Regions from separate parts of the Actinomadura graeca genome, predicted to be linked through region 2. Evidence: riboswitches for the same ligand, from Rfam matches in the RefSeq annotation. Region 2 holds a riboswitch; the other holds the start of a gene.
The links. A riboswitch is a leader RNA that binds a small molecule or an ion and turns the genes downstream of it on or off. The one in region 2 is predicted to bind thiamine pyrophosphate.
Positions count from the first base shown of each region.

Region 1: another riboswitch for thiamine pyrophosphate. It lies ahead of thiC (phosphomethylpyrimidine synthase ThiC); the one in region 2 lies ahead of AGRA3207_RS20195 (purine-cytosine permease family protein).

Region 1 covers NZ_CP059572.1:90,505-105,126, reverse strand. Annotated here, with positions in the region: gene AGRA3207_RS00470 (ABC transporter ATP-binding protein) at 1-1,708, shown strand, start outside; gene AGRA3207_RS00465 (aminotransferase class V-fold PLP-dependent enzyme) at 1,806-3,227, shown strand; gene AGRA3207_RS00460 (mannose-1-phosphate guanyltransferase) at 4,003-6,501, opposite strand; gene clsA (cardiolipin synthase ClsA) at 6,511-7,224, opposite strand; gene AGRA3207_RS00450 (NUDIX hydrolase) at 7,304-7,831, shown strand; gene AGRA3207_RS00445 (sensor histidine kinase) at 7,818-8,987, opposite strand; gene AGRA3207_RS00440 (AAA family ATPase) at 9,107-9,640, shown strand; TPP riboswitch at 9,728-9,839, shown strand; gene thiC (phosphomethylpyrimidine synthase ThiC) at 9,836-11,569, shown strand; gene AGRA3207_RS00430 (hypothetical protein) at 11,853-12,350, opposite strand; gene AGRA3207_RS00425 (hypothetical protein) at 12,347-12,553, opposite strand; gene AGRA3207_RS00420 (helix-turn-helix domain-containing protein) at 12,798-13,544, shown strand; gene AGRA3207_RS00415 (NUDIX hydrolase) at 13,668-14,162, shown strand; gene AGRA3207_RS00410 (TetR/AcrR family transcriptional regulator) at 14,374-14,622, shown strand, end outside.
Region 2 covers NZ_CP059572.1:4,559,293-4,573,914, forward strand. Annotated here, with positions in the region: gene AGRA3207_RS20170 (hypothetical protein) at 1-524, opposite strand, end outside; gene AGRA3207_RS20175 (heavy-metal-associated domain-containing protein) at 547-753, opposite strand; gene AGRA3207_RS20180 (Fpg/Nei family DNA glycosylase) at 1,066-1,929, shown strand; gene AGRA3207_RS20185 (SSI family serine proteinase inhibitor) at 2,032-2,472, opposite strand; gene AGRA3207_RS20190 (rhodanese-like domain-containing protein) at 2,540-2,875, shown strand; TPP riboswitch at 2,903-3,016, shown strand; gene AGRA3207_RS20195 (purine-cytosine permease family protein) at 3,009-4,352, shown strand; gene AGRA3207_RS20200 (PAS domain-containing protein) at 4,505-6,508, shown strand; gene AGRA3207_RS20205 (ATP-binding protein) at 6,899-7,444, shown strand; partial or broken gene AGRA3207_RS20210 (IS110 family transposase) at 8,125-8,334, shown strand; gene AGRA3207_RS20215 (hypothetical protein) at 8,448-8,723, opposite strand; gene AGRA3207_RS20220 (arginine deiminase) at 11,245-12,465, opposite strand; gene AGRA3207_RS20225 (MFS transporter) at 12,508-13,707, shown strand; gene tuf (elongation factor Tu) at 13,943-14,622, shown strand, end outside.

The sequences.
Region 1 (14,622 bases), 4.5 Mb from region 2:
GCTGCCCGCGGGGACGCCGCAGGAGCAGGCCGAGAAGGCCGTCGACGAGGTCCTTGAGGCGCTGGCGCTCACCGACCGCGCGTCCCAGCGCGTGGGGGCGCTCAGCGGCGGCGAGCGGAAGCGCGCAAGCATCGCGGTCGAGCTGCTGACGAGGCCGCGCGTGTTCTACCTGGACGAGCCGACGTCGGGTCTCGATCCCGCCACGGCGGCCGACCTGATGCGGCTGCTGCGCGGCCTCGCCGACGCCGGGACGACGGTGGTGCTCACGACGCACCATCCGCCGGACGTCGCCATGTGCGACCAGGTGGCCGTCCTGGCACCGGACGGGCGGCTGGCGTTCTACGGCTCCCCCGGCGACGCCACGGAGGAGTTCCAGGCCGACGGGATCGAGGACATTTACCTGCGCTTGGCCGAGACCGGGGAGGCGCACGACTGGACGGGCCGTTTCGACGCGCCGAGGGAGTCGGCCGGCCCGGGCATCGGCGCGTTCGCGCAGTGGGCCCTGCTCACCAGGCGCAACGTCGACCTCCTGACACGCAACCGGCTGACGCTGGCCGTGCTCGCCGGCTCTCCGCTGATGGTGCTGGCGATGTTCGCCGTCCTGTTCCGTCCCGGGGCGTTCTCGCCCGAATCGCCCAGCCCGGGCTCCACGGTGATGATCCTCTTCTGGATCGCGTTCGGCGGGTTCTTCTTCGGCCTGACCTACGGACTCCTACAGATATGTACGGAACTGCCCGTTCTGCGACGCGAACGGCTCACCGGCCACCGTCCGGCGGCCGCGCCCGCCCACGCCGCTTCACACCCGGCTCCGGCAGTCCCTCGGGCCGCTCTGCACAAGACCATGGGCAATGGCGCGCCCGCCAACGAGACGACGGCCGCCGGCGCCCGGCAGCCGACCGCATCCGGCAAAACCGACCACACCGCGGCGAACGGCACGAGCGACAACCCCACGCCGAACGGCACGGCCGATCACACCGCGGCCAATGGCAGGAGCGACCACACGGCGGCCAACGGCGCGGGCGTCGGACTCTCCTCCGGCCGGCAGGGAACACAGCGGTCCGGCGGCCACGCCGCAGGTGAGCGCGAGGCCGCAAGCCCGGGGGCGGCAGGGGCGCGCGAAAAGGCGCGGCGGCCTTGGCGGCGGGGGGCGCGGCGACGCGGGCTGGGGATCGGGCCGTACGTCCTGGCCAAGGTGGCGGTGCTGCTGCCGTTGCTGGCCGTCGTGGACACGCTGATGCTGGGGGTGCTGCGGGCGCTGGACCGGCTGCCACCGCTGGGGTGGCGGACGTACGGGGAGCTGTTCCTCACTCTGCTGCTCTGCTCGCTGGCGGCCCTGGCGCTCGGGCTCCTGGTGTCGGCGGCCGTCACGGATCCCGCTCAGGCGACTTTGGCTTTGCCAATGCTGTGCTTTCCGCAGGTGCTGTTCGTGGGCGCGATCCTGCCCGTGCCGGAAATGGCGGCGCCGGGGCGCTGGCTGAGCTATGCCATGTCCAACCGCTGGGCGTTCGAGGGGCTCGCCCACAGCCTGGGCGTGGAACAGCTCTGGGGGTCGGGACGGTCCCCGCTGGGCCCTCCGCTGCTCGCCTCGTACGGCGACAGCTTCTCCCGCGCCATCGCCATTGACTGGGCCCTGCTCGGGGGATTCGCGGTGCTCTTCCTCGTGGCCACAGGGATCGTCCTCGCACGCCGGACACCAAACGTAGGCTAACCGGCCGAAAAAGGACAGTGCGCCCTCTTGCGGGAAAGCGTTCGATTTTGGACCGTTTTTTCTAGGGCGTGTGGCGGTTTCGCTCTCGGGGGTAGCAATGTCCGATTTTCGGGTCGGCGCGATGCCGACCGTCCATCCCGACTACACCGGCACGTGGCGGCTCGACGAACTCCGCGCCACGGAGTACCGGCATCTCGACGAGCACGGCCAGGTCTATCTCGACTACACCGGCGCCGGGGTCGCCGCGCAGGCGCAGTTCCGTGCGCACTTCGAGCGGCTGGGCGCCGCGTGCTACGGCAACCCGCACTCGGAGAACCCGACGTCCAGCGCGTCCACGGTGCTGGTCGAGGAGGCCCGCGCGGCGATCCTGCGCTTCTTCAACGCCTCCCCCGACGACTACGCGGTGATCTTCACGGCGAACGCCACGGGGGCCTGCCGCCTCGTCGGCGAGGCCTATCCCTTCCACCGCGGGACACGGCTCGTCCTGACCGGGGACAACCACAACTCCGCGAACGGGATCCGGGAGTTCGCCAAGGCCCGCGGCGCCCGGGTCGTCCAGCTTCCGGTGCGGCGCCCGGACCTCCGCGTCGGCGAGGCGGAGGTCCGCGCCGCCGTCGGACGGCGGCGGGGCCTGTTCGTGTTCCCCGCGCAGAGCAACTTCACCGGCGTCCAGCATCCCCTGGAATGGGTCGGCCTCGCGCAGCGGCACGGCTACGACGTGCTGCTGGACGCGGCCGCGTTCGCCCCGGCCAATCCCCTGGACCTGACTGCGGTCCCGGCCGACTTCGTCCCGGTGAGCTGGTACAAGGTGTTCGGCTATCCGACCGGGGTCGGCGCGCTGGTCGCACGGCGTACCGCGCTGGCGCGGCTCCGCCGTCCCTGGTTCTCCGGCGGGACGATCCAGGCGGTCAGCGCGCACGGCGGGTGGCACGTCCCCGCCCCCGACGAGACGGCCTTCGAGGACGGCACGCTCAACTTCCTGTCCATCCCGGACGTGCGGTTCGGCATCGACTGGGTCGCCGGCATCGGCATGGACCTGATCCACCGCAGGGTGCGCTGCCTGACGTCCTGGCTCCTGCGGCGCCTCGGCGACCTCCGCCACGCCGACGGCTCGCCCATGATCCTTCTCTACGGGCCGGAGGGCACGCGCCTGCGGGGAGGCACGGTCGCGTTCAACGTCCTCGACCGCCACGGCCGGATCGTGGACGAGCGCCTCATCGCCCGCGACACCGCCGCCGCGGGGATCTCGGTCCGCACCGGCTGCTTCTGCAACCCCGGCGCGGGCGAGGCCGCCTTCGAGATCTCCGAGCGCGCCCTGCGCCGCCCCGCCGACGACGGCATGCGGACGCTCGACGACTATCTGGGCCACCTCGGCCTGCCCACCGGCGGCGCCGTCCGCGCCTCGCTCGGACTCGTCTCGAACATCGCCGACATCGAACGCTTCGTCACCTTCCTGGACGACGCCTACGCCGACCGCGCCCCGACCCCGGACGGGCTGAAACCCCGAGAGCGCTGCTAGCCGGTGTTTCACAGTCCCGGCCCACTTCACTCGCCTGGCGGCTCGCTACGTGACCGGACCTGGGCGAACGCGACATCGCTTCGCGATCAGCCCGGTCCCGCCCGCCTTCGGCATCGCGGCACCGGGCAGGTCACGCGTTCGCGCGCGTGGCCGAGGCCACTTCGAGACAGTCCCTCACCGACGCCGCGCGCCACCCATCCAGCGCCGCGCGCCACCCGGCCGCCCGTTGCGCACTGCCCCATCCAGCGTCGGCACGCCCACCCGCCGTCGCACCCCGCCGGTCCAGGCATCGCGCCCCGCCGGTCAAGGCCACGTGCCCTGCGCTCCGTTGCGGGCTGTCCATCCAGCGCTGTCTCTCGCCCCTCCGGCGTCGCGTCCCGCCCATCCGGCGTTGCGTCCCGCCCATCCGGCGTTGCGTCCCGCCCGGCCAGCGTTGCGTCCTGCTTGCCCCTTACGCGCTGTCGGTAAGGCATTGCGCGCTGCCCATCACGCCTGGGGAACCGCCCGGCCAGCGTTGCGCGCTGCCTTTCCGTCGCGGGCCCTCCATTTGATGGTGTGCGTTGCCCGTCCAGTTAGGTGGGCCCGGGACGAGGTTCCGGGCAGAACGCGACGCTCCGTCGTGCGAGATGTGGCGTGTTCTTCGTGCGTTCGTCAGGCACATCGCCCCGCGGACCGTCTGGGGGTCACTCAAGCTGATCGCGACGAACGGTGGTGGTGGCTTGAGGCGGTCGAGCGGGCCGCGGGGAACCGCCCGGCGTCGTCGGGGTGGTGCGGGTCAGGAGCCGGCGTTTTCTACTACGGCGGCCCATTGCTCCAGGAGTTCCTGGGCGGCGTCCTCGTCGGGGCCCTCGGCCCACAGGTGCGTCACGGCCTCCGCCGGGTCGGGCAGGATGAGGGCCCAGCGGCCGTCGCCCTCGATGACGCGGACGCCGTCGGTGGTGTCGACGGTGCGGCCGGAGGCGGCCTCGACCACGTGGCGCATGACGGCCCCCTTCGCCGCCCAGGGGGTCGGGACGGAACGTCGCAGGAGGTGCGCGTCGGGGATGCGGCGGTCGATCTGCGAGAGGGTCAGGCGGGTCCTGGCGACGAGGCCGACGAGGCGGATGAAGGCCGCGATGCCGTCGACGGTGCCGCTGAACTCGGGCATCAGGAAGCCGCCGCGGCCGTCCCCGGCGAAGATCACGTCGGGGTGCCCGGCGGCCTTGGTGAGGACGTCCTGGGAGGTGGAGGTCCACTCGACCTGGACGCCGTGGAAGCGGCAGACCTGCTCGGCGACGCGGGTCGTGGTGACCGGGAGGGCCACGCGGCCGGAGCGGCGCTCGGCGGCGACGAGGTCGAGCATGACGAGCAGGCCCCGGTCGTCGCCGACCAGCTCGCCGTTCTCGTCCACGAGGGAGATCCGCTCCCCCACCGGGTCGAACCGGACGCCGAACGCCGCGCGGGACGACGACACCAGGCCGCCGAGGCGTTCCAGGTCGCGCATCCGCTCGGCGAGCGTCTCGGTGGGGTTGGCCTCGTCCAGGCGGTTATTGCGGGTGAGGACCTCCACGCCGAGCTTGCCGAGCAGGTTCGGCAGGACGAGCGACGCCGTGCCGCCCGCGCAGTCCAGGACGATCTTCAGCCCGGCCTCGCGGACGCCGCTGATGTCCACGCGGCGCAGGAGGTCGCGGGTGTAGGTCTCCACGACGCGGGGCGGGTAGGTCAGCTCGGCGATCTCGCCGGGGAACGCGCGCCGGTACTCCTGCCGGCCGAAGACCCGTTCCAGCTTGCGCTGCGCCGCCTGGGAGAGGTCGGCGCCGTCGGCGCCGAGGAAGACGATGTCGACGCCCTGCGGGTCGCCGAGGGTGGTGCGGATGTAGATGCCGCCCACGCAGTCGGCGCGGCCGGTCTCGAAGCGGGCGACGGTCAGCGGGGTCGCCTCCAGGTCGAGGACGTCGATGGCGCTCGCGGTCAGCGCGCTGATCACGGCGCGTTTGAGGGTGCGGGCGGCGCGGGAGGCGTCCCGTCCGGCGACGACGGTGGTCCCCTTCTTCAGGGTCGTGGCGTAGGCGCTGGCGAGGCGCACCGCGAGCTCCGGGGTGATCTCCACGTTGACCAGGCCGGACACGCCCCGCGGGCCGAACAGGTTGCGCTGTCCCCGCGACTCCCAGATCACGCTGGTGTTGACGACCGCGCCGGCCTCGATCGTCTTGAACGGATAGACCTTCACGCCGCTGGAGACGTACGCCTCCGCCTCGATGACGCACTCGTCGCCGACGACCGCGCCCTCCTCGACGCGGGCGCCGGCCATGATGTCGGTGTTCTTGCCGACGACGCAGCCGCGCAGGCTCGTGGACGGCGCGACGAACACGTTGTCGTGGACGATCGCCCGGTGCAGGAAGGCGCCCTCCTTCACCACCACGTTGCTGCCGAGGACGGTGTACTCGCGCAGCTCGACGCCGGCCTCGACCTTGGCGTAGTCGCCGATGTACAGCGGACCCTTCAGGACGGCCTCGGCGTCCACCTCGGCGCCCTCGGCGACCCACACGCCGGGGGACATCTCGAACCCTCCGAGGTCGATGCCGACCTGCCCGGACAGCATGTCGGCCTGCGCCTTCATGTAGCTCTCGTGGGTGCCGACGTCCTCCCAGTAGCAGTCGGCGACGTACCCGAGCAGCGGCGCGCCGTCGGCGAGGAGCCGGGGGAACACGTCGCCGGACCAGTCGACGACCTCGCCCGACGCGACGTGGTCGAGGACCTCGGGCTCCATGACGTAGATGCCGGTGTTGACGGTGTCGGAGAACACCTGGCCCCACGTGGGCTTCTCCAGGAACCGCTGCACGCGGCCCGCGTCGTCCACGATGATGATCCCGAACTCCAGGGGGTTCGGGACGCGTTTCAGCCCGATGGTGACCAGGGCGCCGCTGCGTTCGTGGAACCGCACCATGTCGGTCAGGTCGATGTCGGTGAGGGCGTCCCCGGAGATCACCAGGAACCGGTCGTCGCGCAGGGCCTCCTCGGCGTTCTTGACGCTGCCGGCGGTGCCGAGCGGAATCTCCTCGGTGGCGTAGCTCAGCGACATGCCGAGCTCCTCGCCGTCGCCGAAGTAGTTGCGGATCAGCGCCGCGAGGAACTGGACGGTGACGACGGTCTCGCTGAACCCGTGCCGTTTGAGCAGGCGCAGCACATGTTCCATGATCGGCCGGTTGACGAGCGGCAGGAGCGGCTTGGGCTGGTTGGCGGTCATCGGACGCAGCCGCGTCCCCTCGCCCCCCGCCATCACGACGGCCTTCATCGGGGGTTCTCAGCTCCCTTCTGATCGCCGGCCGGCGGAGCCCGCCCCGGGCACTCCCCCCGGGTCCGGCGCGGCGGCCGGGCCGGGCGCGGCGCCCGGGTCCGGCGCGGTTTCCGGCGCGTTTTCCGGCACGGGGGCCGGGGGCGAGGCGCGGCCTGCCGCGGCCAGCCGCCGCGTCTGCGCCCAGTACAGGACGGCGGCCCACCAGTACAGGGCCGTCCCCCAGATGGCGAAGGACCATCCGATGACCTTCGCCGTGGTCCCCGCGCCGCCGTCATGGTCGCCCAGCAGCAGCAGCGGGAAGGCGTACAGCAGGCAGAGCGTGGCCGCCTTGCCGATGAAGTGGACGGGGAGCGTCCCCCCGTACCCCAGCCGCCGCACGATCGGCGCGATCGGGACGATCACGACCTCGCGGGCCACCAGCAGGACCACCAGCCACACCGGGATGATGTCGCGGATCGTGAGGCCGACGAGGGTGGCGAAGATGTAGAGCCGGTCGGCGGCGGGGTCGAGCACCATCCCCAGCCTGCTGGTCTGGTTCAGCGCCCGAGCCAGCTTCCCGTCCAGCCAGTCCGACAGCCCGGCGAACACCAGCAGGCCGAGCGCCCACCAGTCCGCCTCGGCGAGGACGAGCCACAGGAACAGCGGGACGCCCACGAGACGCGCCAGGCTGAGGACGTTCGGCACCGTCCAGATCCGGTCCTGTCCCGCCACAGCACTCACCGACGAGCTCGCCTCCCTGCGTCCCCCTTGATCCTGACCCTACCGGTAAGGGTTTGAAAGCCCCCGATAGCGTCCGGTCATGCGATGGACTGTGCACGGGGAGAGGTCGATCTACGACAGCCCCTGGATGGACGTGCGGCTGGCCGATGTCGAGCTCCCCGACGGGCGCCGCGTCGACCACCACCTTCTGCGGGTGCGCCCCGCCGCGGGCGTGATCGCGGTGGACGGCCGCGCGCGGGCCCTGCTCATCTGGCGGCACCGTTTCATCACCGACCGGTGGGGCTGGGAGGTTCCGGGCGGACGGGTCGAGGACGGCGAGGACCCCGCCGGCGCCGCCGCGCGCGAGCTGGTCGAGGAGACGGGGTACCGCGCGGGGCCGCTGCGCCGGATCCTGGAGGTGCCGCCGTCCCCCGGTGTCCACGACGGCGTCCACCACATCTTTCGGGCGGACGGCGCCGAACGGGTCGGCGAGCCCACCGACGTGGAGGCGGAACGCATCGAGTGGGTTCCGCTGGCCGACGTCCCGGACATGGCGGCGCGCGGTGAGATCGGCTCGGCGTCCAGCCTCTGCGGGCTGCTCCTGTTGCAGCGTCTCAGCGGGGGGTGACGGAGCCCACGTCCGCGACGGGCAGGAGGGCGGTGACGGTGAACCCGCCGCCCGCCCGGGGACCGGCGTCCAGGGTCCCGCCGACGCTGCGCGCCCGTTCGATCATCCCGAGCAGGCCGAACCCCCGCGGCGACCCTCCGGCCGGGCCGCGCCCGTCGTCGGCGACCCGGACGGCGAGCCGGTCCCCGTCCCGCGCCAGCCCGACCTCGACGGTCGTGGCGGCGGCGTGCTTGACGACGTTGGTCAGCGCCTCCTGGACGATGCGGTAGGCGGCGACGCCCACCTCCGGCGGCGGCGTCCCGGCCCCCTCGTCGTCGAGGACGACGGTGAGCCCGGCCGCGCGCGCCGCCTCCGCGAGACCGGCGATCCCCGCGATGCCCGGCAGGACCTCCGGCGGTCCGCCGTCGGCGCCGCGCAGGACCTGGAGGGTCCCGCGCAGTTCCGTCCGGGCGTCCCGGCAGGTCGCGGCGATCGAGGCGAGCGCCTCGCCGAGCTCCCCGCGGTCCACCGGGCGGTCGCCGCGGACGAGGTGCGCCGCCGCGCCCGCCTGCACGCCGATCAGGGTGATGCTGTGCGCGAGGAGGTCGTGCAGGTCACGGGCGATCCGGAGGCGTTCCTCGGCGACCCGGCGGCGCGCCTCCTGCTCCCGTGTCCGCTCGGCGCGCTCGGCCCGCTCGGTGATCGCCGCGACGCGGGCGCGGTGGCTCCGCCACACCTGGACGGCGATGGCGATCGCGACGACGCCCTCGATCACCGCGATCTGCTCCCGGACGCTGCCGCCGCCCGCGCGCATCGCCATCCCGACCACGCAGGTCAGCAGCAGCAGCGCGACGACGCTGAGCACGACCCGGACCCGCCGTCCGAGCACGGCGTACCCGAACAGCGCGATCACCTCGGCGGGCACCAGCGCGTGGTGCTGGTACTGGAGCAGGTGGTACGGCAGCGCCAGGACGACCAGCGACGCCAGCGCCCGGCCCGGCCAGCGCCGCAGGACCGCCAGCGGCGCGTGCACACCGGCCAGCAGCAGGAGGCCCGGCGCGTCCAGCGGGCGCACCTCGGGCCACACCGCCGCCGCGACCGCCGCGCAGACGGCGAGCGCCGCCGCCGCCAGCGCATCCCTGACCTGACCGCTCACCCGGGGGACCGTCACCACCACGCCACCATCCTCCCCGACGGGATCCCCGTCCCGCACCCGCCCCGCGATGGCGGTGCGCCGGCTCCGGGCGCGCCGGCGGTACGGTCGGAGGCGCCCGGTACGGTCACGGACGGAGCGGCATGAAAGCGATCTTCCTCATCACCGGGATCCAGGCGGCCGGGAAGTCGACGGTCGCGCAGCTCCTCGCGGAGCGGTTCCCCCGCTCGGTGCACGTGCGCGGCAGCGTGTTCCGGCGGATGGTGGTGGGCGGGCGGGCGGACATGACACCGGACCCGTCCGAGGAGGCCGTGCGACAGCTCCGCCTGCGGCATCGCCTGACGGCACGGACGTGCGACGCCTACTTCCGCGAGGGGTTCACCGTCGTCGCGCAGGACGTCGTCCTCGGCGGCCACCTGACCGAGATGACCGCGCTCATCGAGGGGCGGCCGCTGCTCGTCGTGGTCCTCGCCCCGCGGCCGGAGGCGGTCGCGGCCCGCGAGGCGGCCAGGGGCAAGGACGCCTACGGCGTGTGGACGATCGAGCAGCTCGACGAGGGCCTGCGGACCGGGACACCGCGCATCGGGCTGTGGCTCGACACGTCCGGCCAGACGCCGGAGGAGACGGTGGACGAGATCCTGCGGCGCGCGCAGGAGCCGGAGTCCTGGGCGCTGTAACCGGACACCGTAGGGCGATTCACCCACCGGCCCTTATCCCATGGGCGCCGCTTGCGGCAACGGGGGTGCGGCGGGTTAGCGTCGGGCACGACAGATCGCGGGGGCCCGGCGAACCGGGCTGAGATAGCGGCTGGGACGGCCGCTGACCGCTGGAACCTGACCGGGTAATGCCGGCGTAGGGAGAGATCGAGTCGTATGACCGAGACCGTGGTTTCCTCTGCCCGCAAGACGTTCCTCCAGGGTTCGCGGCCCGACCTGCGCGTGCCCATGCGGGAGGTGCCGCTGACCGACGGCGGCGCCGTCGTCCTGTACGACACGTCCGGGCCGTACACCGACCCGTCGCACGAGACGGACGTCCGGCGGGGGCTGCCCGCCCTGCGGGACGCGTGGATCACCGAGCGCGGCGACACCGCCGCCTACGACGGGCGGGCCGCACGGCCCGAGGACGACGGGCGGCGGGCCGGCGACCCGCTGCGCGACCGGGCGGCGTTCCCGCCGAGACGGCCCAGGCGCGCGACCGGAGGGGCGGTGACCCAGCGCGCCTACGCGCTCCGCGGCGAGGTCACACCCGAGATGGAGTTCGCCGCGCTGCGCGAGGGCGTGGCGCCGGAGTTCGTCCGGGACGAGCTGGCCGCCGGGCGGGCGGTGCTGCCCGCCAACGTCAACCACCCCGAGATCGAGCCGATGGTCATCGGCCGGAACTTCCTCGTGAAGGTGAACGCGAACATCGGCAACTCCGCCGTCGCCTCGTCCATCGAGGACGAGGTGGAGAAGATGACCTGGGCGACCCGGTGGGGCGCGGACACGATCATGGACCTGTCGACGGGCCGCGACATCCACACCACGCGGGAGTGGATCCTGCGGAACTCGCCCGTCCCGGTCGGGACCGTCCCGCTGTACCAGGCGGTGGAGAAGGTCGGCGGCGACCCGGCCGAGCTGACCTTCGACGTCTTCCGCGACACGGTGATCGAGCAGGCGGAGCAGGGCGTGGACTACATGACCGTCCACGCGGGCGTGCTGCTGCCGTACGTGCCGCTGACGGCGCGCCGCAAGACCGGGATCGTGTCCCGCGGCGGGTCGATCATGGCGGCGTGGTGCCTGGCGCACCACGAGGAGAACTTCCTGTACACGCACTTCCGGGAGCTGTGCGAGATCTTCGCCGCCTACGACATCACCTGGTCGCTCGGGGACGGGCTGCGCCCCGGGTCGATCGCCGACGCCAACGACGAGGCGCAGTTCGCCGAGCTGCGCACCCAGGGCGAGCTGACCCGGATCGCCGCGGAGTACGGCAACCAGGTGATGAACGAGGGACCCGGGCACGTCCCGATGCACAAGATCAAGGAGAACGTCGACCTCCAGCAGGAGTGGTGCGACGGGGCGCCGTTCTACACGCTCGGGCCGCTGACCACCGACATCGCGCCCGGCTACGATCACATCACCTCGGCGATCGGCGCGGCGATGATCGGCTGGTACGGCACCGCGATGCTCTGCTACGTCACCCCCAAGGAGCACCTGGGCCTGCCGGACCGTGACGACGTCAAGGCCGGCGTCATCGCCTACAAGATCGCCGCGCACGCCGCCGACCTGGCGAAGGGCCACCCGGGCGCCCAGGCGTGGGACGACGCGCTCTCCGACGCGCGGTTCGACTTCCGGTGGGAGGACCAGTTCAACCTGTCCCTCGACCCGGACACCGCACGCGCGTTCCACGACGAGACGCTCCCGGCCGCCCCGGCGAAGACCGCGCACTTCTGCTCCATGTGCGGGCCTCACTTCTGCTCCATGAAGATCACCAGGGACGTCCGGCGATACGCCGACGAGCACGGCCTCGGCGAAGACGAGGCCCTCGCCGCCGGGATGCAGGAGAAGGCCGGCGAGTTCCGCGCCACCGGCGGCCGCGTCTACCTGCCGATATCACCCGGCGGCTCCTGACCTGCCACCACCCGGGCCCGCCGCCGTCCTCGACGCAGGAGGCGCCGGTGATGTCGCGGGTGCGGTCGTCCACGATGCCTCGTAGCCGCCGCACGGCGGTCCGGGCCAGGGGGCCGCGATGGTCCGGGCCCCGTGCCCGGTGGGAAGGGGCGGCGCGGCTGCTGCGGCGCCGCCCCCGGCTCCTGGCACGCCGCCGCCCCGCGCGGCCCTGCTCTCCAGCAGCTGCCGGACCTGTTCGGCCAGGTCGTTCAGGGTCATGCCCTCGACCAGCCGGTATCCCACGTCATTCCAGGGCCAGGGCACCAGCGCCCAGTAGCGGCCGGTGGCTTCGCCGCGCCAGTGCCGCACCCGGCCCGGGAACCGCGCCGGAGCCTGAGGGCCGGACGTCAGGGCGAGCGTGGTCACGGGAGCGTCCGGCGGGATCGGCGCGCTCACGACGAGCCCCCTTCGCGGCGTCGGCGACGTCCTGCACCGCGCGGTCCATGCCGGTGACGAGCCCGATCTCCTCGCCCACCGCCCACCGGAACACCGCCCGCTGGCAGATGACGATCAGCTTCCGCTCGTCCGACCCGGTCACGATCAGGCTGGTCCGGTAGATGCGGACCGTGACGCCGCGCTCGCCCAGCCTGGCCACCAGCGTCCGCAGCGCCAGCCGGTGGTCGCACTCCTGCGCCGCCTCCAGCAGCTTCCGCAGTACCAGGGGGCTGTCGGCGTAAGTCGCGACGATCCCGCCGGGGAACTGCCCGCCCACCGCGCGGATCACCGCCTCGTGCCCGCTCACCGCGCGGGCCTCCCGCCGGTCTCGGCGTCGGTGACCTCCCGCAGGTTCTCGCGCAGTGCCTCGGCGGTGTCGGCGTCCAGCTCGGTCACCACCCGGCCGCCGAAGGGGCCGTGGTGCCCGGCGCGCCCGGTCGGCCGCGTCGCCCACCACCGCGCGGTGTCGGCGGTGTGAATGATCGACCAGCCCGGAAACTCCTCCCGCAACGCCGCCTTCCGCTTCTGTACGGCGTCCGTATTGTGCGGTTGCTGTACTTTGCCCATAGCCGGATCTCACTTCCGGTCAGACCCCGGCCGGTGCTCCTAACACCGCGTCCGGGGTCGCCTTATTTGGGGTGGGATCGAGCATGCTCCTGAGCCTGCGGACGTTTGAACAGCGTTCCAAGGACGTCTACGACGTGTCAGAGATACGTTCGGGGAACGTCCCTTCCGTCCCGACGCTGGGAGCGCAGTGGCCAACGACGCGCTGAGGCAGGCCCTGAACGATGCGAGACTGACGGAGCAAGAACTAGCCGACGCGTGCCAGGTGGACGTGAAGACGGTGGCTCGGTGGATCGTCGATGAAGGGCGGACGCCCCACCTGCGACACCGGTGGGACGCGTCTCGGGCCTTAGGAGTTGATGAGGCCGTGCTGTGGCCCGACGCAATCCGAAAGAACGTCAAGACCGGCCCCGATCGCGAGGTCGTCGCGGTCTACCCGCACCGATCCGCCTGCCCGAAGTCGGTGTGGCGACGCCTGATCGACGATGCCTCCAAAAACCTCATTTTCGCCGGTTACACGAACTACTTCCTGTGGCTTGAGATCCCCAACCTCCGGGGGATTCTCCGCCGCAAGGCTCAGAATGGCAGTCGGGTTCGGTTCCTGATCGGCGATCCCGAAAGCGATGTGACCCGGCGCCGTGAAACTCTTGAATCCGTGCCGCTCACGGTCGGCACACGCATCAAGATCACTTTGGACGAGCTTTCCAAGGTCGCCGACGTCCCAGGCATCGAAGCCCGCTACGGAGACGATCACATTGCCATGAGCGTCTTCATCTTCGATGACCAGATGCTCGTGACACCGCATCTCGCATACCTGGTCGGGCACGACTCTCCCATGCTCCACGTGCAGCGCTGCCAAGAAGAGGGCCTCTTCGATCGCTTCGCCTGCCATGTCAACGAACTCTGGAACAACGGACGCCCCGTGGCCGGCAACTGATCAACCGTCCCCGAGACGACAGAGCGCCGGTCGCGAGCAGGCTGAGCAGCTGATCGAGAACTCGCGCCGTTCCAACCTGTCGCTCGGACTCAACCCGATAGACCGGCTGGCCGAGGATGGAGCATGAGCACGACGAAAGCCCGGCGCGTCGACCACTGGCAGGACCCGGACGCGCCCAAGCCCACCAGCCGCAAGCCCTCGGCGTCCGCGCTCGTACGTGACGACGATGGCCGGGTGCTGCTGCTGCGGCGCCCTGACAATGGTTTGTGGACGATTCCCACAGGCGGGCTGAAGAAGGGCGAGACCATCCGGGAGTGCGCCGTCCGGGAGTGCCGCGAGGAGACCGGCGTCGAGATCGAAACCGGCGATCTCGTGGGCGTGTTCACCACCCCCGACCACGTGATCGAGTACATCAAGGACGGGCGGGTGGACGAGGTCCGGCAGCCGGTGAACATCTGCCTGCACGCGCGGCCGGTCGGCGGTGTCCTGATGACGACGGACGAGGCGTCCGAGGTCGTCTGGGTCGCGCCGGACGACCTGGACGACTACGAGATCCATCCCGCACTCTGGCGGCGGATCCGGCATGGCCTCGACAGCAGGGAGCCGCAAATCGACTGAGGCCTCTGACGCCGGCGGCGGGTGCGTCTATCTGTCCTTGTTTCCCGGCGGCTCCTGACCGGTCCTTCCGAGGCCGCCGCGGACCACTCGTCCGCGGCGGGTTCGGCGGCCTTCTGTGTGCGGGGACCATGCGGCTCATCACCGCTACTATCTGGGGACCGTTCCAAAAACAGGCGTCCCCGTCCCCCGCCAGGAAGGACCGAAGGACCAGGTGACCACCGACGACACACCCCGGCGGGCCGCCGCCGCCCGGACCGAGCGCGCCGATGTCCGCCGCAACCGCGCGCGGCTGCTCGCCGCGGCCCGGGAGATGTTCCTGCGCGACGGCGCCGACGCCTCCCTGGAGGGCGTCGCCCGGCTGGCCGGCGTCGGGATCGGGACGCTCTACCGGCACTTCCCCACCCGGCAGGACCTTTTGGAGGCCATGCTCGCCGGGGTCTACGACGAGCTCGCCGCCCGG
Region 2 (14,622 bases):
GTCAGCTGCTGCTTCGCCCCCTCGGGCTGGACGTCGGTGAAGAACCGGTAGGTCCCCGCCTTCGGCAGCACCACCTGGACGGCCCAGACCCCGCCGCCGACCTCCGCCGGGTGCAGGTGCTGGAAGCCCGACAGGTCGCGCCGCGCGATGATCAGGTGCAGCCGCTTGCCGTGCAGGGGCGTGAACCCCGTGACGGGCCTGCCGTCCGGCCCGTTGACCGTGAACCTGAAGTCGGTCGGCTCGCCCGGCCGGAACGTCGTCCGGCGGGGGACGAGCGTGTAGCCGTCCTGGGAGATCTGGAGGCCGCCGGGTACCGGGGTACCGGTATCGGCACCGCCGTGCCCGCCGCCGTGCCCGCCCGGTGCGCCGCTCTGCGCGCCGCCCTTCTCACCGCCGTGCCCGCCGTGCCCTCCGGTGTCCGCCGTGGCGCCCACCGGACCGGCGATCTTGCCGATCCCTGCGGCGCCGCCGAAGACGACGGCCAGGCCCAGGGCGTAGGCGCCCAGCTTGGTCGCTGTGTTCATCGTCCTGCTCCGTCCCGCGCGCTCACTGCCTGAGTTCGTATCCGGCCTCCTCGACGGCGCCCTGGATCAGGACGTCGTCGACGGGGCCGTCGCTGGTGACGGTCACCGTGCCGGTCTGGAGGTCCACGTCGACGCCGGTGACGCCCGCGACCCGCTCGACCTCCTCGGTGACCGAGCTGACGCAGTGCCCGCAGGTCATCCCGGTCACGGTGTAGGTGGCGGTGCTCATCTCGCGGCTCCTCATCTCGGTTCATGTACCCCTAGGGGGTATCTTGCGGCCCTCATGGTGCCATAACCCGGCACTCGGCACAACCCGTACCCCCTAGGGGTTATTTCGAGATCTGGATCACACCTCCGCGGCGGCCGCGGCCCGGAGGTTATCCACAGGCACGACGCCCGTCCTCCCCCAGCGCTTTGGGGATATTCGTAGAGGTATCGACCTCGGAAACCGGCCCCTGGCACACGGATCCGGTGTTGTGCACAGGGTTTTCCACAGGGCTTGCCGACTCTGTGGACGGGTTCATCGCGGATACTGGGGAGCATGCCTGAGTTGCCTGAGGTGGAGGCGCTGGCCGGCTTCCTGCGGGAGCGCGCGGTCGGCCATGCCGTCGCCCGCATCGATGTTCTCGCCATCTCCGCGCTGAAGACGTACGACCCGCCGGTGACCTCCCTCGGCGGCCTCACCATCACCGGCGCCGCCCGGCACGGCAAGTTCCTCGACCTCGACGTCGACGGCCTCCACCTGGTGATCCACCTGGCCCGCGCGGGCTGGCTCCGCTGGCGCGACGAGATACCGGCGCGTCCCGTCCGGCCGGGGGGCAAGAACCCGCTCGCCCTGCGCGTCCACCTCGACGACGGCTCCGGTTTCGACCTCACCGAGGCCGGCACGAAGAAGGGCCTGGCCGTCTACGTGGTCCGCGACCCCTCGGACGTCCCCGGCGTCGCGGCGCTCGGACCCGACCCCCTGGACCCCGCCTTCACCGCCGAGGCGCTCGGCGCGATCCTCGCGGGCAAGCGCACCCAGATCAAGGGCCTGCTCCGCGACCAGAAGGTGATCGCCGGGATCGGCAACGCCTACTCCGACGAGGTCCTGCACGTCGCGCGGACGTCCCCGTTCAAGATCGCCTCCTCGTTCACCCCGGACGAGGTCACGGCCCTGCACGAGGCGATCATCACGACCCTGCGGGACGCCGTGGAGCGCTCCCGCGGCCTGGAGGCACAGGACCTCAAGGGCGAGAAGAAGACCGGCCTCCGCGTCCACGGCCGCACCGGGCAGAAATGCCCGGTGTGCGGCGACACCGTCCGCGAGGTCTCCTTCGCCGACTCGTCCCTCCAGTACTGCCCCACCTGCCAGACCGGAGGCAAGCCGCTGGCCGACCGCCGCCTCTCCCGTCTCCTCAAGTGACCGGGGAAAGAGAAGGACCCTGACCGAGGGGTCAGGGTCCAGGGGACGGAAGAGCGGGTCCAGGGGACGGGAAGGACGGGGACCGAGCGGGGAAGCGTCTGGTCAACGGACCTTCGGGACGTCGCCGAAGAGGGCGCCCACCGCACTCCAGCGGTGGAGCTGGCAGCCGTCCTTGCGGGTGAACCGGGTGTCGATCTTCTCGCCCTGCCAGGTGCCCGTGACCGTGGCGATCTCCGGACCGCCGTAGATCTGGGTGCACATCTGGTCCTTGGGGACGGGCTTGAACGGCTGTTTGACCTTGGTGAGCGCCGCGCACGCGTCGGCGGCCTTCGGATGATCGCCGCCGGGCGGCGCGCAGTTGAGGGTCCAGGTCTTGGCCGGTGCCTCCGCAGAGGCCCGGACCTGGATTCTGAGGCTGTCCGCCGGGGTACCCGAAGGCTGGACGGACGTCGTGCCCGAGGGCTGGTCGGCGGGCTTGCCGGAGGACTGTTCGTCGCCGCAGGCCGCCAGTGAGAGGATCATGGCGAGGCCGGGCGTCGTCAAGAGGAGCGTCCGATACCGCATACGTGATTCGACGCGGTGGGGCCATGCGCGGTTCCATGGGGGTGTGATGAATTTCGGGGACGACGTGCCGGCGGTCGACGCCGCTGACGTTCCGCAGGATGCGTACCTGCTGGACGTGCGCGAACAGGAGGAATGGGACGCGGGGCACGCACCCGGGGCGGTCCACATCCCGATGGGCCAGCTGGGAGACCGGGCGTCGGAGGTGCCCCGCGACCAGGACGTCTTCGTGATCTGCCGGTCCGGCGCGCGGTCCGCCCAGGTGACGGTCGCGCTCAACCAGGCGGGGTGGCTGGCCCGGAACGTCGACGGCGGGATGAAGCGGTGGGCCGAGGCGGGGCGTCCGATGGAGGCCACCGGTGACGGGCCGCCGTACGTTGCCTGACTTTTTGGGCCCTGTACCATCGGTTTGACCGATATCCGCGGGAGCTCGGGCTGACCGGGCTGAGAGGGTGACTCGCAGGCGTCACCGACCGCATGAACCTGTCCGGGTAATGCCGGCGTAGGGAGTGTGTTCCATGACGTCCGCCCTCGGCGCGCGCGCCAACGAGCGCCCACGGGACGAGGTCCCCTACACCCTCGACGAGCCGGCGCCGAAGGTCCTCGGCTTCTGGGACCAGAGCGCTTTCTGGGCGAACCTCGGCGTCAGTTTGTTCGCGTTCTCCGGCGCCTACACCGTCCTGGCGCCGGGCACGGACGGCAAGCCGACGCTGTCGATCGTGGCGGGGATCGTCGCGATGGCCGTGGGGACCGCGCTGGGCGGGCTGATGCTCGGCCTCGCCGCGGCACCCGGCGCGCGGACGGGCCAGCCCGCGATGGTGCTCTTGCGGGGACTGTTCGGCGCGCGGCTGTCCTACGCACCCACCGTGCTGAACATCGCCCAGTTGGTGGGCTGGGGGACCTTTGAACTGATCGTCATAGCGGACGCCGCGCGCGCTCTCTGGGACGGCGTTCCGCGGTGGGCCTACGTCATCACGGCCGGGGTCATCACGACCGTGTTGACCATCTGGCCGCTCGGCTCGGTGCGGATGCTGCGCCGGTACGTGACCGCCGCGGTCATGGTCGCGCTCGTGTACTTCTACATCCAGCTCGTGCGCGAGCCACTTCCTGACCTCACGGACGGCTCCTGGGGCGGATTCTGGATCGGGGCAGACGCGGCGCTGGCCGTCTCCATCTCCTGGGTCCCGGTCGCCGCCGACTACACACGGCACGCCCGAAGCGCGCGCGGGGCGTTCGGTGCCGCGTCCATCGGATACTCGGTCACGCAGATCATCGCCTACGTCCTCGGGCTGCTCGCCCTGGCCCTGGTGGCGGGCGACTCCTCGAAGGTCTTCGACCCGTTCCTGAACGTGACCCTCGGCGTGCTGTTCTTCGCGGTGTTCGTGCTGCGCGAGGCCGACCAGTCGTTCGCGAACGTGTACTCCACGGCCGTCTCGATCCAGAACCTCGTCCCCCGCGCGGACAGGCGGGTCCTCACGATCGCGCTCGGCACGGGCATCACCGTCCTCGCGCTGGTTCTGGACATCGGCGACTACGCGGGATTCCTGTCACTGATCGGCTCGGTGTTCGTCCCCCTCCTCGGCGTCCTCGCCGCCGATTTCTTCCTCGGCAGGGGACGTGAATGGGACATGTCGCGGACCGCGCCGTCGCGGTGGGGGATGATCGCGGCGTGGGCGCTCGGCGTGATCGCCTACCAGCTGATCAACCCGGGCACCGTGAGCCGGTGGGCCGGGTTCTGGACGGACGTCCAGGACGCGCTGCACTTCACCCCCCAGAGCTGGATGAGCGCCTCACTGCTGTCGTTCCTGGTGGCCGCCACCGCCGCGCTGGTCATCGGAAGAATGGCGCGGACGGCACACTGAGCACCCTCCGCCGCGCCCGGAAGCACCCGCGGCGGAGGCCCGAATACGCCGCCGTCACGCCCCTGAAGTGGCGTTCTTCCGGTAGATCGCGGTGTCCGGTGGGAACTTTTCGGTCCTGGTTGGCGGGCGCGGCACCCGGCCGCGGTGGCACGATGACAGACGTGCACCACCACGTCCACGACCCGATCGCGCGCGCCGTCATCGAGAGCGCCGCCGACGCGATCGTGGCCGTCGACCAGCGGCACCGCGTCACGGTGTGGAACCCGGCGGCCGAGCGGATGTTCGGCTGGACGGCCGAGGAGATGGTCGGGCGGGTCCCGCCGATCGTCCCCGACGAGCTGAAGGCCGAGCACAACGCCGTCCAGGAGCGGCTGCTCACCCGGCGGGCCGGGGAGGGCGAGAGCGGGCAGATCTCGATCGCGACGCGGCGGTTCCACCAGGACGGCCACCTCATCGACGTGCGCATCGACACGAGCCTGCTGAAGGACCCGGGCGGCACGCCGCTCGGCTGGGTCGGGGTGTACCACCCGGTGGAGGACGACGAGATCGTCCAGCACCACATGGCCGAGCGGGCGCGGCTCGTCCGGCGGCTGAACGACATCGTCGCCGACCTGAACGCCGAGCTCGACCTCGCGGTCGTGCTCGACCGGATCACGGCCGCGCTCATCGAGCTGACCGGCGCCGACGCCGGCGGATTCGTGCGGATCGAGGGCGAGCGGCTCCGGCTGGTCAGCATGTCCGGGCTGCCCGAGCACATGCGCGGCACGTCCGCGGAGCTGCGGCCGAGCCTGGTCGGCGAACTGCTGCGATCGGGCAAGACGGTGAAGCTCGCGACCGGCGAGCGGCGCCTCGGCGACCTCGTCTGGTCCGAGCTGGACGGCCTGCACACGGTCGCGCTCGGTCTGTCCTACCTGCAGAACCGCCCGTACGGCGCGCTGTACGCGCTGTTCTCGGGCCGCAAGGTCGGGCACATGGAGCTGGAGCTGCTGGAGCTCCTCGCCGGGCACGCAGGCGTCGCGGTCGGGAACGCCGTCGCCTACGCCGAGGTCGTCCGGCAGCGCGCGCACGAGCGCGCCGTCATCGACTCCAGCGCGGACGGCATCGCCGTCCTCGACCACGACCTCGTCGTCCGGCAGTGGAACCCCGCCGCGCACACCCTCACCGGCATCCCGCCCGAGGACGCGCTCGGCCGCCCGCTGCCGTTCGCGATGCCCGCGCTGGGCGAGATGCTCACGTTCCCGCTGGAGTCGGGGACCTGGCTGAACGTGCTGGCCGCCGAGATCGAGGAGACCGGCGAGCTGGTCGTGGACTTCCGCGACGTCTCCGAGGCCAAGGCCCTCGAAGAGGCCAAGGACCTGTTCCTCGCGACGACCAGCCACGAGCTGCGCACCCCGATCACGGTCGTGCAGGGCTTCGCGTCCACGCTGGTCAACCGGTGGGACGAGCTGGCCGATCCCGACCGCCGCACCGCCGTGGCCACGATCGCCGAGCGCGCCCAGTCGCTCGCCCGCCTCGTCGAGCACCTGCTGCTGGGCTCCCGCGCGGGCGCCGACGAGCTGGCCGTGACGATCGAGCCGTTCGACCTGACCCGCGTCCTAGAGGGCGTGGTCGGCGGGTTCCGGTCCCTGTCGCCGCTGCACCGCGTCGAACTGGAGATCGCACCGGACCTCCCGCCCGCGCAGGGCGACCCGATGGCGACCGACATCGTCCTCGGACAGCTTCTGGAGAACGCCTTCAAGTACTCACCGAACGGCGGGACGGTCTGGGTCCGCGCGCGCGCCGAGGGCCCCGACGTCATCGTGACGGTCGTGGACGAGGGCATCGGCATCGCCCCGGGCGACCACGACCGGATCTTCGAACGGTTCGTCCAGGGCGAGGCCGGGGACCGGCGCCGGTTCGGCGGCATCGGGCTCGGCCTCTACATCGTCAAACGGCTCACCGAAGCCCAGGGTGGGACGATTTCGGCGCACCCGGGCCGACCCTACAGTGATGCATTTCACACCAAGTCGCGAAAAGTCGGATCTGGTGTGACGACGATCTCAGACGGCGGCGGTCCCACTCCTCGAACGCATATCCGGAAAAGCGTCGCGACCGGGCACGACACCACCCCTCCGGGGGAGGGTACCTGCATGCGACTCGCCCTCCGCAGGGCCTGATCGACTCCGCGAGGACGGTTACTGTCCGTGACGATAGAGGGTGCTGGACCAGCGGGTGAGAACGCTGTGACCGGCGCTTTCCCCCTTCCTGACAGGTGGCAGCCTGGGCTTCTGCGGAAAAGTTCGGTGGCTGCAGGGTGTGATGGACGAAACGCGCGCGTGAGGAGTAATCCGCCGTTGGCTGGATAGATCCATTGTTGGTCGCCGTTGGTGACGAGATTCCGTTCCGACGCCGCAAACGGGGGTGATCACCGTGACCGGACGCCCGAAGACTCGTTGTGCAGGTGGCGAACCACATCCCCCGTGTTTCCGGCCGGTGACATTGGGGCATTTCGGTCGTACCGGAAGGGCTGCGACGGGCCTCGTCCGAGTCAGCGAATCCACGAGGAGGTGAGGGCGTCGAGCGTCGTACTACTGCCACACGCGCCGTCGAGCGTCGCGGTCGCCCGCAAGCGCCTCAGCTCCGATCTGGTCGCCTCCGGCGTCTACGAGTCCATCGTCGACGACGCCAGCGTGATCGTGAGCGAGCTCCTCAGCAACGCCCTCCGCCACGCGCGCCCCCTCCCGTCCGGCCAGGTCAAGGTCTGCTGGCTCCGACGCGGCGACCTCCTGGAACTGGAGGTCAGCGACGGCGGCGCCATGACCGAGCCCCGGCGCGGCCCCGGCACCCTGTCCTCACTCGGCGGCCGCGGCCTCGGCATCGTCGAGGCCCTCTCCGAAGGCTGGGGCGTCCGCCACGAAGACGGCGCCACCACGGTCTGGGCCGTCCTCCGCGCCCCCCGCTCGACCAGCGCCAACGGCTCCGCCACCCCCGCCGACGCCCACGCCGCCGTGCCCGAGCCGGCCGACCTCCCCGACACGGTCGGCGAACCGGACAGCCACCTTTTCAGCGGAACCAGGTATGGAGCGGCCCCAAGCCGGGCATACCCCGGCTAGAGAGACCAGCACCTCACCTTGTATGGTCCTCTTCAAGCTCGGGCGCTGTCGTGCCCCCGTCGACACCGCCCGAGCTGTTTTTATTGTGTTGTTCTTGGCGTCGGGCCTTGGCGGCCCTCCTTCGGCGAACAACACGGCGATCGCTGCATCGCTCCGAACTCGCCCTAGAGGGCTCGCTGCGCGATCAGATCCTCGCTTCGCTCGTATCTGCCTTCGGACGCGATCGCAACGTCCCGGTCCCAGCCACCTGAGGCTACGACTCACCCCCTCACCCCCTCACCCCCTCACCCACCACATCCACGCCACGGCCCCCGCCACGACCGTGACGCACATTCCAGCGACAACCCACCACCACGACGCGCACCACACCAGACACACCGTGGCCAAGCCCAGCCACCCAGAACCGCGAGACACCGCGCCCACGCGCAGCAGCCCCGCCAGAAGATCGAGCGCATCAATAGACGCGCGACCCCCGGCTGCGCAGAGGGTCCCTGCAGCCGCTCAACCACGCCAGGACGGCCCAACAATCACCCCGAGCAAGCGGGATGCACACCCCGACGCCCCGCCCTGAGCGTCGCAAACAAACCTCTCCTAGCGAGCCCAGGAAGCACGCCTGCGCGCCTCGTACCGGGACCATCCCGCATGGTGCAGAGACCACCGGTCGCCGACAATGTGCTCCTCGGGACGACTCCATGCACCATCGCCCGATGCCCGCGGACTCCGAGCTCGTGCAGGCCATCGCAGTGCTGGCACGCGCCCAGCAGGACGCGGTCTGGAACCGCCAACAGCTGGCCAACCAGTTCCGGTCTCTGCTCCTTGAGGTTCGCCCAGCGGCCTCGGACGCCTTCCTGAGCACCGGCCTGACCTGCCGCGAGGCCAGGTCAGTACTCTGACCTGCACCGACACCCGGCAAGGCCGCACGGATGACTCGCCACGGACTGGTGTCTGCGACGGCCGGGTGCGCGGGGACCAGGCACGCCGAGCAGTTCTCGTACGGCGTGCGTCAGCCGGTCGCGATGAAGGAGAACTCCCGGTCGGATGCGGGTCCGGAGCTCTCAGTCGTGACGACCCTGAAGCCCTGGTTGGTGATCTCGATCGGGTAGGCGCCGTCGAGTCCGTCCTCGGCCTCGACCACAGAGGTGACCACGACGGGAAGCGCCGAGAATGTGCGGTCGAGCGTGACGGTGTAGTAGCCCGGCTTGTCGCGGCGTGCTTTGAAGCCGGTGCCGGCCTTGGGCGTGCCCTCGCGGTCGACCCATCCATACACAGAGACCGTCATTGTCGTTCCTTCCCCCGGAGCGGTGATGTCAGCTAGCCCTTATGGGCGGGACGTGCGTGGGCAGGGCACCACGACCCGGTGACACCGAACCCATACCCTGCAACTACAATGTGTAATCATTCGTGTCGAATGGGTAACTCATCGTGTCTTAGGTGTGGTCGCCCTGCCGCGGACGCTTGATTCTTAGCCGCACCGGATGCTTGCGAGGGCACCTCCCCGGCGTGTGAGGAAGACGTCGACCGTGACGTCGTAAACCACCTGCGAGTGGCCCCCCGCTTGCGTGCGCGAAGAGCACTCGTCGGACGCGTCCGGCCTTCCGTACCAAATGGGATCTTCCCTACGCGCGCAGGGAGCGCTCCGACAGCAACCGGATGGAGGTGTTGTGCCAGGGATTGTCCTGCGTGCGCTGACGGCTCCGGACCTCATCGCCCTGCGAGGGCACCCTCTCGGCGTGTGGGGAGCACGTCGGCCGTGACGTCGTGGACCACCTGCGAGTGGACCCCTGCATGCGCGGTGCCGCGTGCCAGCTCGGCGACGACGGAGGACCCACCCTGCGTGTGCGAGGAGCACGAGACCGGGAGTTGAACGCCTCTTCAACCAGAAGCTTCCCTGTGGCATAGGAAGCACCGGACCGGGTCGTCTGGCCCCTTCGACCCGTGGGACCTTCTCTGTAGGCGTAGGGAGCACGCCGCGCAGGGACGTCGGCCCGGCCGTCCCCGGGCACCTTCCCTACGTGCGCGGGGAGCACCAACGGCTCCGGACCTCATCGCCCTGCGAGGGCACCTACCCTGCATGTGGAAACACGCCGACCGTGACGTCGCGAACCACCTGCGAGCGAGCCCCTCCCTGCGTGCGCGGGGAGCACCCGGCTTTCAGTCCTGGCGACATTGGGGAGGACCATTCCCACGTGTCCGGGGCACGCGTGGGTACGGACCGGGAACATCGAGGACGGACCATCCTGTACGCGCCGGGAGCACGCCCGGCCGATCATCGCCTCGGCAAGCACGACCGAACCATCCGGCGTGCGGGAGAGCGCACCGTCGCCGCCGCGTCGCGCCCTGGCCGCCGGACCCTCCCTGCGTGCGCGGGCAGCACTCACGGCTCCGATCCTCATCGCCCTTCCTGCATGCGCGGTGAGCACGCCATGCCGCGCACCAGCTCGGCGACGTCGGGGGACCTACGCTGCATGCGCGGTAAGCACGGAATCAGGCCGTCCGGTTCCGCCGACGGGGTAGGACCTTCCCTGTACGCGTAGGAAGCGCCGCGCAGGCCATCGACCCGGCCGCCCCGGCAGTACCTTCCTACGTGCGTGAGGGCGCACGACCGCGCCGCAGGGCGCTCAGGGACGTAGAGGGGCCCCGCGTGCGTGGGGAGTACAGGACCAGGTAGTCCGGCTCCGCCCACCGGGTGGGACCTTCCTTGTAAGCGTAGCGAGCGCGCCGCGCAGGACGTCGTTCCGGCAGTCCCGGCGGTACCTTCCCGACGTGCGCGGGGCGCACGGCCGCGCCACGGGAACACCCAGGACGAGGGGGATACTCTCTGCGCGGCGGGGAGCACCCCTTCAGCTCGATGCTCCCCGACGCAAGTCGCGGGACCTCCCTGCGTGCGTGGGGGCATCGGGAGACGTCTGGATCTCGGGACGTCGGACTCCCTCCGTGCGCCGGGAGCACGTGATCCCGGCACTGCGCGGCGGCGCCACGCGGTGGGACTCCGTGCGTGGGCGGGGATCATCCCGCTACCAGGCCCCTGATCATCGCGGCCCTGTCGGACTCCCTACGTACGCGGGAAGCATTCCTGAACGGGCCAGGGTGGAGGCAACCTGAGGTCGGGCTCCCTGCGTGCGCGGGGAGCATTGTTTCCTCGGGGGGTTCGTCGTCGGGGAGCGGTCGGGCTCCCTGCGTGCGCGGGAGCATATGGGTCGATGGTGGCGGCGGGACCCGGCGCGGTCGGGCTCCCTGCGTGCACGGGGAGCATGCCGCGGCGCCACGGGTTATGTGGCCGGTGTCGTCGGGCTCCCTGCGTGCACGGGGAGCATGCTTGCTGACCTGCGGTTCTGTCGGCCAATAGGGGGCGCACGGGAGCACTATGCTGGGTTCGGGCATTTCCGGCGGCGGAGCTATGGCTGCGGGGCGGCGGTGCTTGCGGGCGCTCCAGCCAGTTGGCGGGGACGGCTCGTCCGATCACGCCCGAAGGGTGATACCTGCTGAACCCGTAGCTCCGGTTGCCCCTACGACGCGGCGACCTGAGCGCCTGCGAGGCCGCGGAAACGCTCGTGCGCCCGTTACGCGGACGCGGAGAGGCTGACGGCCCTTCACCGCGTCCGCCCTGACGGAAGGCGCCTTGCGGAACTCGCCGCGCATTGTCTTCCACCTGCGGACCGTCTGGCCAGCCCGCAGCGACCTCAGGGCGTGCGATCGCATGCGAAGCCAGTTTCGAGCTTGCGAGGAACTGATCGCGCAGCGAGCCCCCAGGCGAGCCGGAGCGATGCAGCGATCGCCGCGTCGCCCGTGGAAGGAGGGCGTTAAACGCCCGACGCCGAGGGTGATGCTCTGAATATCGGACATGACATGCAGCGGGGGCCGCCTCGGCCTGTGCCTAGTTCGCTGCCGGTTATGCGGATGACTTCTATGCCTGCTGCTTCTAGTTGGGCGTTAGTCTCTATGTTGCGTTCGTAGGCGACGCAGAGGCGGGGGGCTACGGCGAGGGTGTTGTTGCCGTCGTCCCATTGTTCGCGTTCGGCTGTGACGGGGTCCAGGCCGGTGTCGATGACCTTGAGGCGGTCCAGGCCCATGGCTTCGGCGGCGGATTCCAGGAAGGGGCGGGGTTCGGTGACGTGGAGGTCGCCGTCCACCAGGGTGACCGTGTAGGCGGTCAGGGAGTGGGCGACCGGGGGGTACATGACGACGGTGTCGACGTCGACCATGGTGCAGACGGTGTCGAGGTGCATCGTGGCGCGTTCCTGGGCGATGGGGACGGCCAGGATGGTGTGGGCCAGGCCGGCGCCGATGACCTGGCGGGCGAGGCGTTCCACGCCTGCGGGGGTCGTCCGCTCGCCGGTGCCGACGGCGATGACGCCGGGGCACAGGAGGAGGATGTCTCCGCCTTCCAGGTGTTCGAGGTCCGGGGTGTACACCGGTTCCACGCCGGCGAAGCGGGGGTGGTGGGCGTAGATCAGGCCGGTCAGGGACGCCTCGCGGCGGCGGGCCTCCATGGCGAGGCTGGTGACGGCGACCCTGTTGCCGATCCAGGTGCTGTTGTCGCGGGTGAACAGCAGGCCGGGGAGGGGGTCGATGATGAAGTCGACGCGGTCCATGAGGCGGTAGACCAGGCCGTGGCCGGACTTCAGCTCCTCGTGGGCCAGTCCGGCGATGAGGGTGTGGGCGAGGTTCTCGGGGTCCTGGTCGCGCAGGTAGCCCTCGACGACGCCGCGGAGCTGGTCGCCCAGGCGGAGGTCGGCGGTGGCGTCGGCGATCGCGCGTTCCCTGGCCGCTTCGTATTCGAGGGCGTCCTGGAGCAGTTCGGTGACGTAGAGGACTTCGACGCCGCGTGAGCGGAGGGCCTCGGCGAAGGCGTCGTGTTCCTCTTGGGCGCGGCCGACCCAGGGGATGGCGTCGAACAGCAGCTTGTCGCTGTTGCGCGGGGTGAGCCTTTTCAGTTCCGCGCCGGGACGGTGCAGCATGACGGTCCGCAGCCGCCCGACCTCGCTGGTGACCGTGTGCTCGTGCGCCGTTGTGTCCGTCACAGGAGAAAGTCTAGGTCGCCGGTGGTGTGACAGGATTCCGGGGTGATCGGCAGGACGGCCGCGCTCCCCCTTCATCTCACGGCCGCCACGCTCCTTCGGGTCTCCGCCGAAGGCTTGGCGACGGCGCTGGTCCTCACCGTCCAGGCGCGGACGGGGCATGCCGCGAGCGCCGGGTACCTGCAGACCGCGATGACGCTGCCGTATGTGCTGAGCGGGCCGGTGGTCGGAAATCTGATCGACCGGGTGGCGCGCCCTCGGCGTGTCGCGGTCGTCATGGCGGCCGGGTACGCCGTGGCGACGGCGGTGCTGCTGATGGTTGCGGGGCGTTCGCCGTTGGTGCTCGCCTTGTGCGTGGCGGCGGTGATCGGGTGCACGGAGCCGGTGGTGGTGGCCCTGACCAGCCTTCTTCCGCGGTTCGTCGAGAAAGGACGGCTGTCCAGGGCGTATGGGTTGGAGGCTTCCAGTTACAACCTTGCGGCCATCGCGGGACCCGGGTTGGCGGCGGTGCTCGCGGCATCGCTGGGCGGGCAGTACGCCGGAATCGCCATTGTCTGTGCCGCTGTAGCGGGGATGTTCGTACTGCCCCTTTTGCCCTTCCCTGGGGTCGCGAGCGCCTCCGGGGGCGGGGGGTGGCGGACGGTCATCTCGGGCGGGCTGGTCGTCCTGGCCGAGGGGCGGGTGCTGCGGGCGCTGACGGCGGCGACGACGCTGGCGTGGCTGGCGTTCGGCGGGGTCGCCGTGACGGCGGTGCTGCTCGCCCAGCACATCGGGGCCGCGCCGAGCGCGGGCGGGAAGCTGCTGGTGGCCATGGCGATCGGGTCGTTCCTGGGGTCGCTCGCGTCCAGCCGGTGGCTGACGCCCCGGCACGCCGAGCCGGTGATGCTGGGCGGGCTGGTCGCGTTCGGCGCGGCGCTGGCGTCGCTGGCGGTGGTGCCGTCGCTTCCGTGGGCGATGGCCGCCTTCGCGGCGGCGGGGGTGTTCGAGGGGCCGTTGTTCGCGGCGACGCTGATGCTGCGGCAGCGGGAGTCGCCGCCGGACCGGCTCGGGCAGGTCAACACGACGGCGGGAAGCCTCAAGATCGCCGCGTCGGCGCTGGGGGCGGCGCTGACCGCCGCGTCGGCGGACGCGGTGGGTCCGGTCGGGCTCGTCCTGGCGATCGCGTCCTTCCAGTTCGCGGGGGCCGCGGTGGGATGGTTCCTGCTGCGCGGAAAACCTGTCGACTTCCCCGATGACGGCTCGTAGTCTGCGGACCATGTTCCTCGCAGCCGGCACCCGCACGCTCGCAGGCGACCGCCTGCTGAGCGCGGTGCCGGCTGCCTTCCCGGCAGCGGCGGCGGACGCGGTCGCCAACGGCGGCGCGCGACGCTGACCCCTCTCCGTCCACCTCCGGAGAACCAGCGGAGGGGGGTGGACCACGACGCGCGTGCCCTGGGGACGCGCGTGGTTCTCACCGGATCCACCAGTGAGGACGAAGATCATGGTCAAGCAGGCGTACGAGCGCGCCAAGCCGCATCTCAACATCGGGACGATCGGGCACGTCGACCACGGCAAGACCACCCTGACCGCGGCGATCACCAGTGTGCTCGCCTCGCGGGGGCTGGCGTCCGCCGTGCCGTTCGAGGGCATCGACCGCGCCCCCGAGGAGCGCGACCGCGGCATCACCATCAACGTCGCGCACGTCGAGTACGCGACCGGGACACGGCACTACGCCCACGTCGACATGCCCGGCCACGCCGACTACGTGAAGAACATGATCACGGGTGCGGCGCAGGTGGACGGGGCCGTGCTGGTCGTCTCGGCGCAGGACGGCGCGATGCCGCAGACGCGGGAGCACATCGTGCTCGCGCACCAGGTCGGCGTCCGGCACATCGTCGTGGCGCTGAACAAGGCCGACATGGTCGAGGACGGCGAGATCCTCGACCTGGTCGAGCTGGAGGTGCGGGAGCTGCTGTCGGAGTACGGGTTCCCCGGTGAGGAGGTCCCGGTCGTGCGGGTGTCGGGGTTGCGAGCGCTGGAGGGCGACCCGTACTGGACGGCCCGGATCGGCGACCTGCTCGACGCGATCGACACGTACGTGCCGGTGCCCGAGCGGGTGCTGGACAGGCCGTTCCTCATGCCGGTGGAGAACGTCCTCACCATCACCGGGCGCGGGACGGT